3 regions of the Lysinibacillus sp. FSL K6-1151 genome follow, and region 2 is predicted to be linked to each of the others. Evidence: a T-box and tRNA genes for the amino acid it is inferred to sense, from the RefSeq annotation. Region 2 holds a T-box; the other regions hold tRNA genes.
The links. A T-box is a leader RNA that pairs with one kind of tRNA and senses whether it is charged. The one in region 2 lies ahead of ileS (isoleucine--tRNA ligase), so its partner is inferred to be a tRNA-Ile.

Region 1 (3,243 bases), 1.1 Mb from region 2:
AAGTAATAATTTCTTTTTTTTATAAAAAAGTATTGCACAATGTGAGAAAACGTTATACAATAATTCTTGTCTTGAAGGACAGGTAAACAACTTCAAAACAAGATACATAAAGAAACTTCTGCTAAGAACGCAGAAGCCAGCACATCCATGTGCAAGTCTAGTGATGATGGCAAAGAGGTCACACCCGTTCCCATACCGAACACGGAAGTTAAGCTCTTTAGCGCCGATGGTAGTTGGGGGCTTCCCCCTGTGAGAGTAGGACGTCGCTAGGCATAATACCCAGGAGGATTAGCTCAGCTGGGAGAGCATCTGCCTTACAAGCAGAGGGTCGGCGGTTCGAGCCCGTCATCCTCCACCATATGCCGGTTTAGCTCAGCAGGTAGAGCAACTGACTTGTAATCAGTAGGTCGTGGGTTCGATTCCTATAGCCGGCACCATTTTTTAGAGCCATTAGCTCAGTTGGTAGAGCATCTGACTTTTAATCAGAGGGTCGAAGGTTCGAGTCCTTCATGGCTCACCATTTTTAAATAATAATAAGCGGGTGTGGCGGAATTGGCAGACGCACTAGACTTAGGATCTAGCGCCGCAAGGCGTGGGGGTTCGACTCCCTTCACCCGCACCATTATTTCATTGCCAGATAAAAAAACTTATGCACATGCGGAAGTAGTTCAGTGGTAGAACACCACCTTGCCAAGGTGGGGGTCGCGAGTTCGAACCTCGTCTTCCGCTCCAAATGTGCCGGGGTGGCGGAACTGGCAGACGCACAGGACTTAAAATCCTGCGGTAGGTGACTACCGTACCGGTTCGATTCCGGTCCTCGGCACCATTTTTAATGCGCCCGTAGCTCAATTGGATAGAGCGTCTGACTACGGATCAGAAGGTTATGGGTTCGACTCCTGTCGGGCGCGCCAAAAAGAACGGGAAGTAGCTCAGCTTGGTAGAGCACTTGGTTTGGGACCAAGGGGTCGCAGGTTCGAATCCTGTCTTCCCGACCATTTCCAAAGAAATTATGGGGCCTTAGCTCAGCTGGGAGAGCGCCTGCCTTGCACGCAGGAGGTCAGCGGTTCGATCCCGCTAGGCTCCACCATAATAAATTAACCAGTATAAAGATCCTGGCGGCGTAGCTCAGCTGGCTAGAGCGTACGGTTCATACCCGTAAGGTCGGGGGTTCGATCCCCTCTGCCGCCATCTTAAAGGACCTTTAGCTCAGTTGGTTAGAGCAGACGGCTCATAACCGTCCGGTCGCAGGTTCGAGTCCTGCAAGGTCCACCATTTATATATTGCAACGGAGGTATACCCAAGTCTGGCTGAAGGGATCGGTCTTGAAAACCGACAGGCGGGTAACACCGCGCGGGGGTTCGAATCCCTCTACCTCCTCCAGTTTTAAATCTTTATAAATGGTGCTTTAAAAACTCGAAACCGTATAAAATTATCGCGGGGTGGAGCAGTGGTAGCTCGTCGGGCTCATAACCCGAAGGTCGTTGGTTCAAATCCGGCCCCCGCAACCAAATGGTCCCGTGGTGTAGCGGTTAACATGCCTGCCTGTCACGCAGGAGATCGCCGGTTCGATCCCGGTCGGGACCGCCATTATTTTCATAAGAAGATATGAAAAGCAAAAGAAAATAAGCTTAGCATGGACGAAATGGGTCAGTAGCTCAGTTGGTAGAGCATTAGATTGAAGCTCTAAGTGTCGGCGGTTCGATTCCGTCCTGACCCACCATTTATGCGGGTGTAGTTTAATGGTAAAACCTCAGCCTTCCAAGCTGATGTCGTGGGTTCGATTCCCATCACCCGCTCCAAGGGCCTATAGCTCAGCTGGTTAGAGCGCACGCCTGATAAGCGTGAGGTCGATGGTTCGAGTCCATTTAGGCCCATCATTATTCCGAAGTAGCTCAGTTGGTAGTAGCACCTGACTGTTAATCAGGTTGTCGCAGGTTCGAGTCCTGCCTTCGGAGCCATTTTTATGTGGGGAAGTACTCAAGAGGCTGAAGAGGCGCCCCTGCTAAGGGTGTAGGTCGGGTAACCGGCGCGAGGGTTCAAATCCCTCCTTCTCCGCCATTGGCCCGTTGGTCAAGTGGTTAAGACACCGCCCTTTCACGGCGGTAACACGGGTTCGAATCCCGTACGGGTCATACTAAGTGCAGTAGATGAATTACATCTACTGCACTTTTTAATTGATTTGATAACATAGTTACTATAAAAATGAAGCCTTCACAGAACATCGAATCTGTGAAGGCTTGTTAATTATATAGGAAGTTAAGAAATTTTTCTCCCTTTTCCGTAGGGGATCATAAACGCATAACAAGGAACTTAGACAAATGTAAGTTCTGTATTGTATAATTTTGTATTTTGAAGCTAGATGGACTAAGCTAATGATAAAGGAGGGATAGGAATGAATGAAAAATTAAAGTGGGTGCACAATCAGCTGGATAAAGCAAATGACGGAACAGCTTTACTGCCATATTTTACATTGGAACAAGTAAAGAAAGTGGGGCAATTTCTACGTACATATGAGCAATTTGAAAAGACACCTCTCCATCATCTTGATTCACTTGCTTCATGGATGGGTGTAGAAAAAATTTTGGTAAAAGACGAATCCTATCGATTTGGCTTAAACGCATTTAAAGTATTAGGCGGAGTTTATGCAATTGCGCAGTATGTTGCCAATAGACTCCAGAAAAATATAGAGGAACTATCGTTTGAACAATTAAAATCATCAGAAGTAAAAGCGCAGATAGGTAATTTAACCTTTATTTCAACAACAGATGGTAACCATGGTCGTGGTGTGGCATGGGCGGCTCGTGAACTGGGGTATCAAGCGCGAATATATATGCCAGCTGGCAGTGCCGATGAACGTTTACAGCATATTAAAAAAGAAGGAGCCTATGCTGAAATAACGACAATGAATTATGATGAAACCGTGCGTTATACCTCGCAGCTAGCACAAGAAAATGGCTGGGTCCTGATTCAGGATACGATGTGGGATGGCTACGAAGAAATACCATTATGGATTATGCAAGGCTACACAACACTTGTACATGAAATCGTTGAACAGATGCAGCAAGCTCCGACACATGTATTTTTACAAGCTGGTGTTGGGTCATTTGCAGGGGCAGTAGTAGCTTTTTTACAACAATATTATGAGCAGGATATTACATTTGTGTTAGTTGAGCCACATGTTGCTAATTGTTATTATGAGAGCTTTAAGGCAGGTACTGAGCAATATGTAACTGTTGGTGGAGA
Region 2 (3,243 bases):
GATGAAAATAGTGGAGGAACTTCAATAAAAGGAAGCTAGATATTCAACGTTTTAGAATGTCTAGCCTTTTCTGTACAATTGGATTAAAATACAATAGTTGTAACATTTTTCTATGCAGGAGGTGTTGAATTGGTATTTGCTCTATTAGATAATGCGACAGCCTTTTTCCTAAGCTTACCTCTTCTACTGATTTATTTAAAAAGTATACCGCAGGAAGAATCCCTATGGCGGTGGTCGATGCCTTTATGGTTGTTGAATTACAATGTCATTCGATATTTTGTCTCGGATGGCGAGATTTTTTGGGTTGTCCTTTGTTGGCAGTTATTATTTTTATGGCCAATAAGTCTAGCAATATATATTCATTTATACAATAAGGAAAAGCAGTGGGCGTTTTACATAGGATTAAAGAAAAAGCATGTACTCATTGTGGCTTCATTGATGGTGCTATTTGGGGGAGCTCTCATCTATTCACTTCATCAGGCAAATGAGCAAGTGATTGTTTTTCATCAGGAGGTCATGGAAGAACTTGAGATCAGTTCAGATCGACAGCATTATTTAATGTATAATGCGAATGCACCTTCTACACTTCTTGGTGTAGCGGATGACATAGCTGAGGTACGCAGAGGTCGGGTTTATGCAGCCACTTTCCCTTGGAGCAGCAAGGTGATTGTGCACCTAGATAATTGGCAAAAGGAATTGACCTATGTCCGTTTTTATAATGGATGGAAGCTGGATGGGCTATACCGAGAAAGTAGTACGGAGTATCACAATGAATAAGCAAAGTGGAATTAGCCAGTTGTATTGAAGGAAGATGAATTAAAGGCTAGATTAATGGCATTGAAAAAGGGTCAGGCTACTTGGCAGCAAGAGCATCAACAGCAGGTTTTGCATGCCATGCTAGCACATATCGGTTCTACTGAAGTGAGCTACGAGATACATGGATTTAGGGCAGCTTTTATGAATGGATTTTAGAAAAAATTTGCTGAATCATCGTTGCTTCATTGAACTTTGGGATTAAAGCTTAAACCATTTATTATTCAAAGGAATCTGATTGGGTTTTTTACTCACTCGTTTACAATCTTATTGCTCGTACTTATTTTAGCTAGGGATCTACACAGATATTTTTTTATCTAAGGATAGCATGAGGCTTGTCAAACGAAGTTATGAACTTACATATCATCTGAAAAGGATGTAAGAAGCTATGTACCTGGCAAAGGATGGGCACATAGTGTGGCACATGTATCGGATGCTATTGATGAACTAGTGAAAAATCCTAAAATGAATGGATCAGCCTATGTCGCTATGTTACATGCACTTTGGTTTTTCTATTTACAACCTGCTTATGTATTTATTCATGATGAGGAGGAAAGGTTGTTAGTCCTGATTTTCGCTATGTTGGAAAAATGAAATCATCCAAATATTGCAGCAAACACTGTCAACAGTAGCCACATTAAAGGGGCAATTGGATGAAGTAAACTTTTATATCGGGCTATTTAATGTCAAAATATTGCTGAAGAGCTTTATTCAAACCAATCCGCAATCTTAATATATGACTCTCCATCAAAGTATTGTCACTTGTCTCAACGAAATTTTTTAAGGTTGTCCACTGTTGACAGACAATTGGTAATTTGTTACGATGAGTGACAATAAAAGCATACAAATTCGTTGATGAGAAAGAGTAGTGTTTCATTTTGTTCTACAGAGAGCCGACATTTGGTGGAAGTCGGTGTGCAGGTGTTACATGAAAATCCTCTCTGAGAAGATTGGCTGAATAGAGTAAGCCAATCCGGGTGTCTACCGTTAAAAAGAACACGTATGATTGTACGTTGCTGAGCGCTATTGACCATTCTGTCAATAGAATTAGGGTGGTATTCGCGGTTAACCCCGTCCCTTTCCTTGGGACGGGGTTTTTGTATGCCTTTTATACAAAATGGATTGTATAGGAGGAACTCATATGCAGGAAGAACAAAAGAAGGAAACAGTGGTTGAACGAGAAACAAGGATTCGTGCGTTGTGGGCGCAAGAAGGAACCTTGGCAAAGTCCATCAACAATCGTGCTGGACAGCAGCCCTTTGTATTTTACGAGGGACCGCCAACAGCGAATGGTTTACCACATGTTGGTCATGCTTTTGGCAGAACAATTAAAGATGTTGTGGCACGCTATAAAACGATGCAAGGCTATCTCGTTGAACGAAAAGCAGGCTGGGATACACATGGATTGCCTGTGGAATTAGGAGTAGAAAAGGCATTAGGCATCTCTGGGAAGCAGGAAATTGAGAATTACGGGGTAGAGCGATTTATTCAGGCATGTAAAAAGAGCGTTTTTACCTATGAGCAAAAATGGCGTACCTTTACCGAGCAGCTTGGCTACTGGCTTGATATGGATAATCCTTATCTGACACTAAGCAATGATTATATCGAATCTGTGTGGCATATTTTAAGCCATGTACACAAGGAACAACTTTTATATAAAGGGCATCGTGTTTCACCTTATTGCCCTAGCTGCCAAACATCCTTAAGTTCACATGAGGTAGCACAGGGGTATAAGGATGTCAAAGACTTATCCGTTACAGCGATGTTTAAGCTTCGGGATCGCGACGAATATTTCTTAGGCTGGACAACGACGCCTTGGACATTACCTGCTAATGTAGCCTTGGCTATGAATCCATCTCTTCAATATGTACGTGTAAAGCATGAGAATAACATATACATCCTCGCTAAATCACTGGTAGAAAAGGTTTTTACAGAGCCTATCGAAGTACTAAGTGAGCATGATGGGCAAGAGTTTGCGGGTGTTTCCTATCAACCACCATTTTCTTATGTAACGGTCGAAAAAGGGCAAGTTGTCGTTATGGCGGATTACGTGACGGAGCATAGTGGAACAGGAATTGTGCACATTGCTCCAGCCTATGGAGAGGACGATTATAAAACAGTACAGTACCATGGTTTGTCCTTTGTCAATGTAGTTGATTTAAAAGGCTGTTATACAGAAGCTGTGTCTGAGCTTGTCGGACGCTTTGTAAAAGATTGTGATGTTGATATCATTAAAATGCTAGCGGCAAAAAAACTTCTATTTGCTAAAGAGAAATATGAGCATAGCTACCCACATTGCTGGCGCTGTGATTCACCTTTGCTGTACTACGCAACAGATAGCTGGTTTATCAAGATGTCAGCATTAAAGGAGCAGCTTTTACAAAATAATCAGCAAGTGACATGGTATCCAGGTCATATTAAGGACGGTCG
Region 3 (3,243 bases), 1.1 Mb from region 2:
CGCTTGAGAACATTCAGGTTATTCTATGGAAAGGTCATTGCTCTGTACATGAAGGATTTACGGTTCACCATACGGAGGTCGTTCGCAAAGAACATCCAACTATGCAAATTATTGTTCACCCTGAATGCAGTCGTGAAGTTGTAGCAGCTGCTGATGATGCAGGTTCCACAAAATACATCATTGAGACAATCAATCGTGCACCAAGCGGATCGGCATGGGCTATTGGAACAGAAATGAATCTTGTCAATCGCATAATGAAGCAGCATCCAGATAAACATATTATCTCTTTAAATGAAAATTTTTGTCCTTGCTTAACAATGAATCGCATTGACCTTCCCCATCTGTTGTGGAGCTTAGAAAGTATTGAGCAGGGGCAACCACATAACCGTATCCAAGTAGATGAATATACTACAGCTGAAGCACTTAGCTCTCTCGAAAGAATGCTAGCACGAGGATAATTAGGTTGCTTTAAAAGCAGAGATGGTGTAAAAAAACGTCTCTGCTTTTTATGTTCATATAACATCTATTTTGAATAGCTTAAACAACTGCCATTTTCAAATGCATCATCATCGATCCAATCAAAGAATATCCATCTATTGCTGAAATTGACATGGCTTTATGCTCTATGCTACTGTCGATTTGGAGGTGAAAATAAATGGCTTTTCAATCGAAAAATATTTTTATCAATTTACCAGTGAAAGATCTAAACAAATCCATCAACTTCTTTAAGGAACTAGGTTTTGAGTTCAATCAACAATTTAGCGATGAGACTACAGCCTCAATGATTATTAGTGAAAATATCTTCGTATTAATGATGGTGGAAGAACGATTCAAAGGGTTTAGTAAGAAGGAAATTACAAATACTACTACGTCTGCAGAAGCAATTTTATGTCTATCTGCTGAAAATCGAGAGCAAGTAGATCAATTAGTAAATAAGGCACTGGCCTCCGGTGGTAAATCTTATAATGAACCCCAAGATCATGGGTTTATGTATGGCTGGGGATTTCAGGATGTAGATGGGCATATCTGGGAAGTAGTTTATATGGATGAAAATGCATTGAATCAAGAGTAATATTTATATCTATGAATATGAAAAAACAGTAGATGCGTGTGCATCTACTGTTTTTTAGTATGACCCGTACGGGATTCGAACCCGTGTTACCGCCGTGAAAGGGCGGTGTCTTAACCACTTGACCAACGGGCCAATGGCGGAGAAGGAGGGATTTGAACCCTCGCGCCGGTTACCCGACCTACACCCTTAGCAGGGGCGCCTCTTCAGCCTCTTGAGTACTTCCCCACATAAAAATGGCTCCGAAGGCAGGACTCGAACCTGCGACAACCTGATTAACAGTCAGGTGCTACTACCAACTGAGCTACTTCGGAATAATGATGGGCCTAAATGGACTCGAACCATCGACCTCACGCTTATCAGGCGTGCGCTCTAACCAGCTGAGCTATAGGCCCTTGGAGCGGGTGATGGGAATCGAACCCACGACATCAGCTTGGAAGGCTGAGGTTTTACCATTAAACTACACCCGCATAAATGGTGGGTCAGGACGGAATCGAACCGCCGACACTTAGAGCTTCAATCTAATGCTCTACCAACTGAGCTACTGACCCATTTCGTCCATGCTAAGCTTATTTTCTTTTGCTTTTCATATCTTCTTATGAAAATAATGGCGGTCCCGACCGGGATCGAACCGGCGATCTCCTGCGTGACAGGCAGGCATGTTAACCGCTACACCACGGGACCATTTGGTTGCGGGGGCCGGATTTGAACCAACGACCTTCGGGTTATGAGCCCGACGAGCTACCACTGCTCCACCCCGCGATAATTTTATACGGTTTCGAGTTTTTAAAGCACCATTTATAAAGATTTAAAACTGGAGGAGGTAGAGGGATTCGAACCCCCGCGCGGTGTTACCCGCCTGTCGGTTTTCAAGACCGATCCCTTCAGCCAGACTTGGGTATACCTCCGTTGCAATATATAAATGGTGGACCTTGCAGGACTCGAACCTGCGACCGGACGGTTATGAGCCGTCTGCTCTAACCAACTGAGCTAAAGGTCCTTTAAGATGGCGGCAGAGGGGATCGAACCCCCGACCTTACGGGTATGAACCGTACGCTCTAGCCAGCTGAGCTACGCCGCCAGGATCTTTATACTGGTTAATTTATTATGGTGGAGCCTAGCGGGATCGAACCGCTGACCTCCTGCGTGCAAGGCAGGCGCTCTCCCAGCTGAGCTAAGGCCCCATAATTTCTTTGGAAATGGTCGGGAAGACAGGATTCGAACCTGCGACCCCTTGGTCCCAAACCAAGTGCTCTACCAAGCTGAGCTACTTCCCGTTCTTTTTGGCGCGCCCGACAGGAGTCGAACCCATAACCTTCTGATCCGTAGTCAGACGCTCTATCCAATTGAGCTACGGGCGCATTAAAATGGTGCCGAGGACCGGAATCGAACCGGTACGGTAGTCACCTACCGCAGGATTTTAAGTCCTGTGCGTCTGCCAGTTCCGCCACCCCGGCACATTTGGAGCGGAAGACGAGGTTCGAACTCGCGACCCCCACCTTGGCAAGGTGGTGTTCTACCACTGAACTACTTCCGCATGTGCATAAGTTTTTTTATCTGGCAATGAAATAATGGTGCGGGTGAAGGGAGTCGAACCCCCACGCCTTGCGGCGCTAGATCCTAAGTCTAGTGCGTCTGCCAATTCCGCCACACCCGCTTATTATTATTTAAAAATGGTGAGCCATGAAGGACTCGAACCTTCGACCCTCTGATTAAAAGTCAGATGCTCTACCAACTGAGCTAATGGCTCTAAAAAATGGTGCCGGCTATAGGAATCGAACCCACGACCTACTGATTACAAGTCAGTTGCTCTACCTGCTGAGCTAAACCGGCATATGGTGGAGGATGACGGGCTCGAACCGCCGACCCTCTGCTTGTAAGGCAGATGCTCTCCCAGCTGAGCTAATCCTCCTGGGTATTATGCCTAGCGACGTCCTACTCTCACAGGGGGAAGCCCCCAACTACCATCGGCGCTAAAGAGCTTAACTTCCGTGTTCGGTATGGGAACGGGTGTGACCTCTTTGCCATCATCACTAGACTATGGTCGACCTTCAATACACGGCGTATTACTGCGTCAGCTGCTCTCGTTCAATCAGTCACGTACAGAAGTACGCTCCTTCAATCACTCGTTTGCTTCCTTGTTCTACTTGTGTCTTGAAGCTCTTTTTTTATTG

Region 1: it has a tRNA-Ile gene. The T-box ahead of ileS (isoleucine--tRNA ligase) is inferred to sense a tRNA for this amino acid. The anticodon was not compared.
Region 3: it has a tRNA-Ile gene. The T-box ahead of ileS (isoleucine--tRNA ligase) is inferred to sense a tRNA for this amino acid. The anticodon was not compared.

Annotation. Positions count from the first base shown of each region.
Region 1 is NZ_CP152040.1:3,584,932-3,588,174, reverse strand. Features, by position in the region: rRNA gene rrf (5S ribosomal RNA) at 157-272, shown strand; tRNA gene MHI04_RS17220 (tRNA-Val) at 283-358, shown strand; tRNA gene MHI04_RS17215 (tRNA-Thr) at 362-437, shown strand; tRNA gene MHI04_RS17210 (tRNA-Lys) at 445-520, shown strand; tRNA gene MHI04_RS17205 (tRNA-Leu) at 538-622, shown strand; tRNA gene MHI04_RS17200 (tRNA-Gly) at 658-732, shown strand; tRNA gene MHI04_RS17195 (tRNA-Leu) at 738-826, shown strand; tRNA gene MHI04_RS17190 (tRNA-Arg) at 835-911, shown strand; tRNA gene MHI04_RS17185 (tRNA-Pro) at 919-995, shown strand; tRNA gene MHI04_RS17180 (tRNA-Ala) at 1,012-1,087, shown strand; tRNA gene MHI04_RS17175 (tRNA-Met) at 1,115-1,188, shown strand; tRNA gene MHI04_RS17170 (tRNA-Ile) at 1,196-1,272, shown strand; tRNA gene MHI04_RS17165 (tRNA-Ser) at 1,288-1,380, shown strand; tRNA gene MHI04_RS17160 (tRNA-Met) at 1,434-1,508, shown strand; tRNA gene MHI04_RS17155 (tRNA-Asp) at 1,512-1,587, shown strand; tRNA gene MHI04_RS17150 (tRNA-Phe) at 1,645-1,720, shown strand; tRNA gene MHI04_RS17145 (tRNA-Gly) at 1,726-1,799, shown strand; tRNA gene MHI04_RS17140 (tRNA-Ile) at 1,801-1,874, shown strand; tRNA gene MHI04_RS17135 (tRNA-Asn) at 1,882-1,958, shown strand; tRNA gene MHI04_RS17130 (tRNA-Ser) at 1,968-2,058, shown strand; tRNA gene MHI04_RS17125 (tRNA-Glu) at 2,061-2,132, shown strand; gene MHI04_RS17120 (diaminopropionate ammonia-lyase) at 2,393-3,243, shown strand, end outside.
Region 2 is NZ_CP152040.1:2,500,328-2,503,570, reverse strand. Features, by position in the region: gene MHI04_RS12135 (hypothetical protein) at 130-777, shown strand; gene MHI04_RS12130 (hypothetical protein) at 832-972, shown strand; gene MHI04_RS12125 (DUF2785 domain-containing protein) at 1,231-1,407, shown strand; T-box leader at 1,657-1,895, shown strand; gene ileS (isoleucine--tRNA ligase) at 1,955-3,243, shown strand, end outside.
Region 3 is NZ_CP152040.1:3,592,545-3,595,787, forward strand. Features, by position in the region: gene nadA (quinolinate synthase NadA) at 1-458, shown strand, start outside; gene MHI04_RS17250 (VOC family protein) at 656-1,072, shown strand; tRNA gene MHI04_RS17255 (tRNA-Glu) at 1,133-1,204, opposite strand; tRNA gene MHI04_RS17260 (tRNA-Ser) at 1,207-1,297, opposite strand; tRNA gene MHI04_RS17265 (tRNA-Asn) at 1,307-1,383, opposite strand; tRNA gene MHI04_RS17270 (tRNA-Ile) at 1,391-1,464, opposite strand; tRNA gene MHI04_RS17275 (tRNA-Gly) at 1,466-1,539, opposite strand; tRNA gene MHI04_RS17280 (tRNA-Phe) at 1,545-1,620, opposite strand; tRNA gene MHI04_RS17285 (tRNA-Asp) at 1,678-1,753, opposite strand; tRNA gene MHI04_RS17290 (tRNA-Met) at 1,757-1,831, opposite strand; tRNA gene MHI04_RS17295 (tRNA-Ser) at 1,885-1,977, opposite strand; tRNA gene MHI04_RS17300 (tRNA-Ile) at 1,993-2,069, opposite strand; tRNA gene MHI04_RS17305 (tRNA-Met) at 2,077-2,150, opposite strand; tRNA gene MHI04_RS17310 (tRNA-Ala) at 2,178-2,253, opposite strand; tRNA gene MHI04_RS17315 (tRNA-Pro) at 2,270-2,346, opposite strand; tRNA gene MHI04_RS17320 (tRNA-Arg) at 2,354-2,430, opposite strand; tRNA gene MHI04_RS17325 (tRNA-Leu) at 2,438-2,526, opposite strand; tRNA gene MHI04_RS17330 (tRNA-Gly) at 2,532-2,606, opposite strand; tRNA gene MHI04_RS17335 (tRNA-Leu) at 2,642-2,726, opposite strand; tRNA gene MHI04_RS17340 (tRNA-Lys) at 2,744-2,819, opposite strand; tRNA gene MHI04_RS17345 (tRNA-Thr) at 2,827-2,902, opposite strand; tRNA gene MHI04_RS17350 (tRNA-Val) at 2,906-2,981, opposite strand; rRNA gene rrf (5S ribosomal RNA) at 2,992-3,107, opposite strand.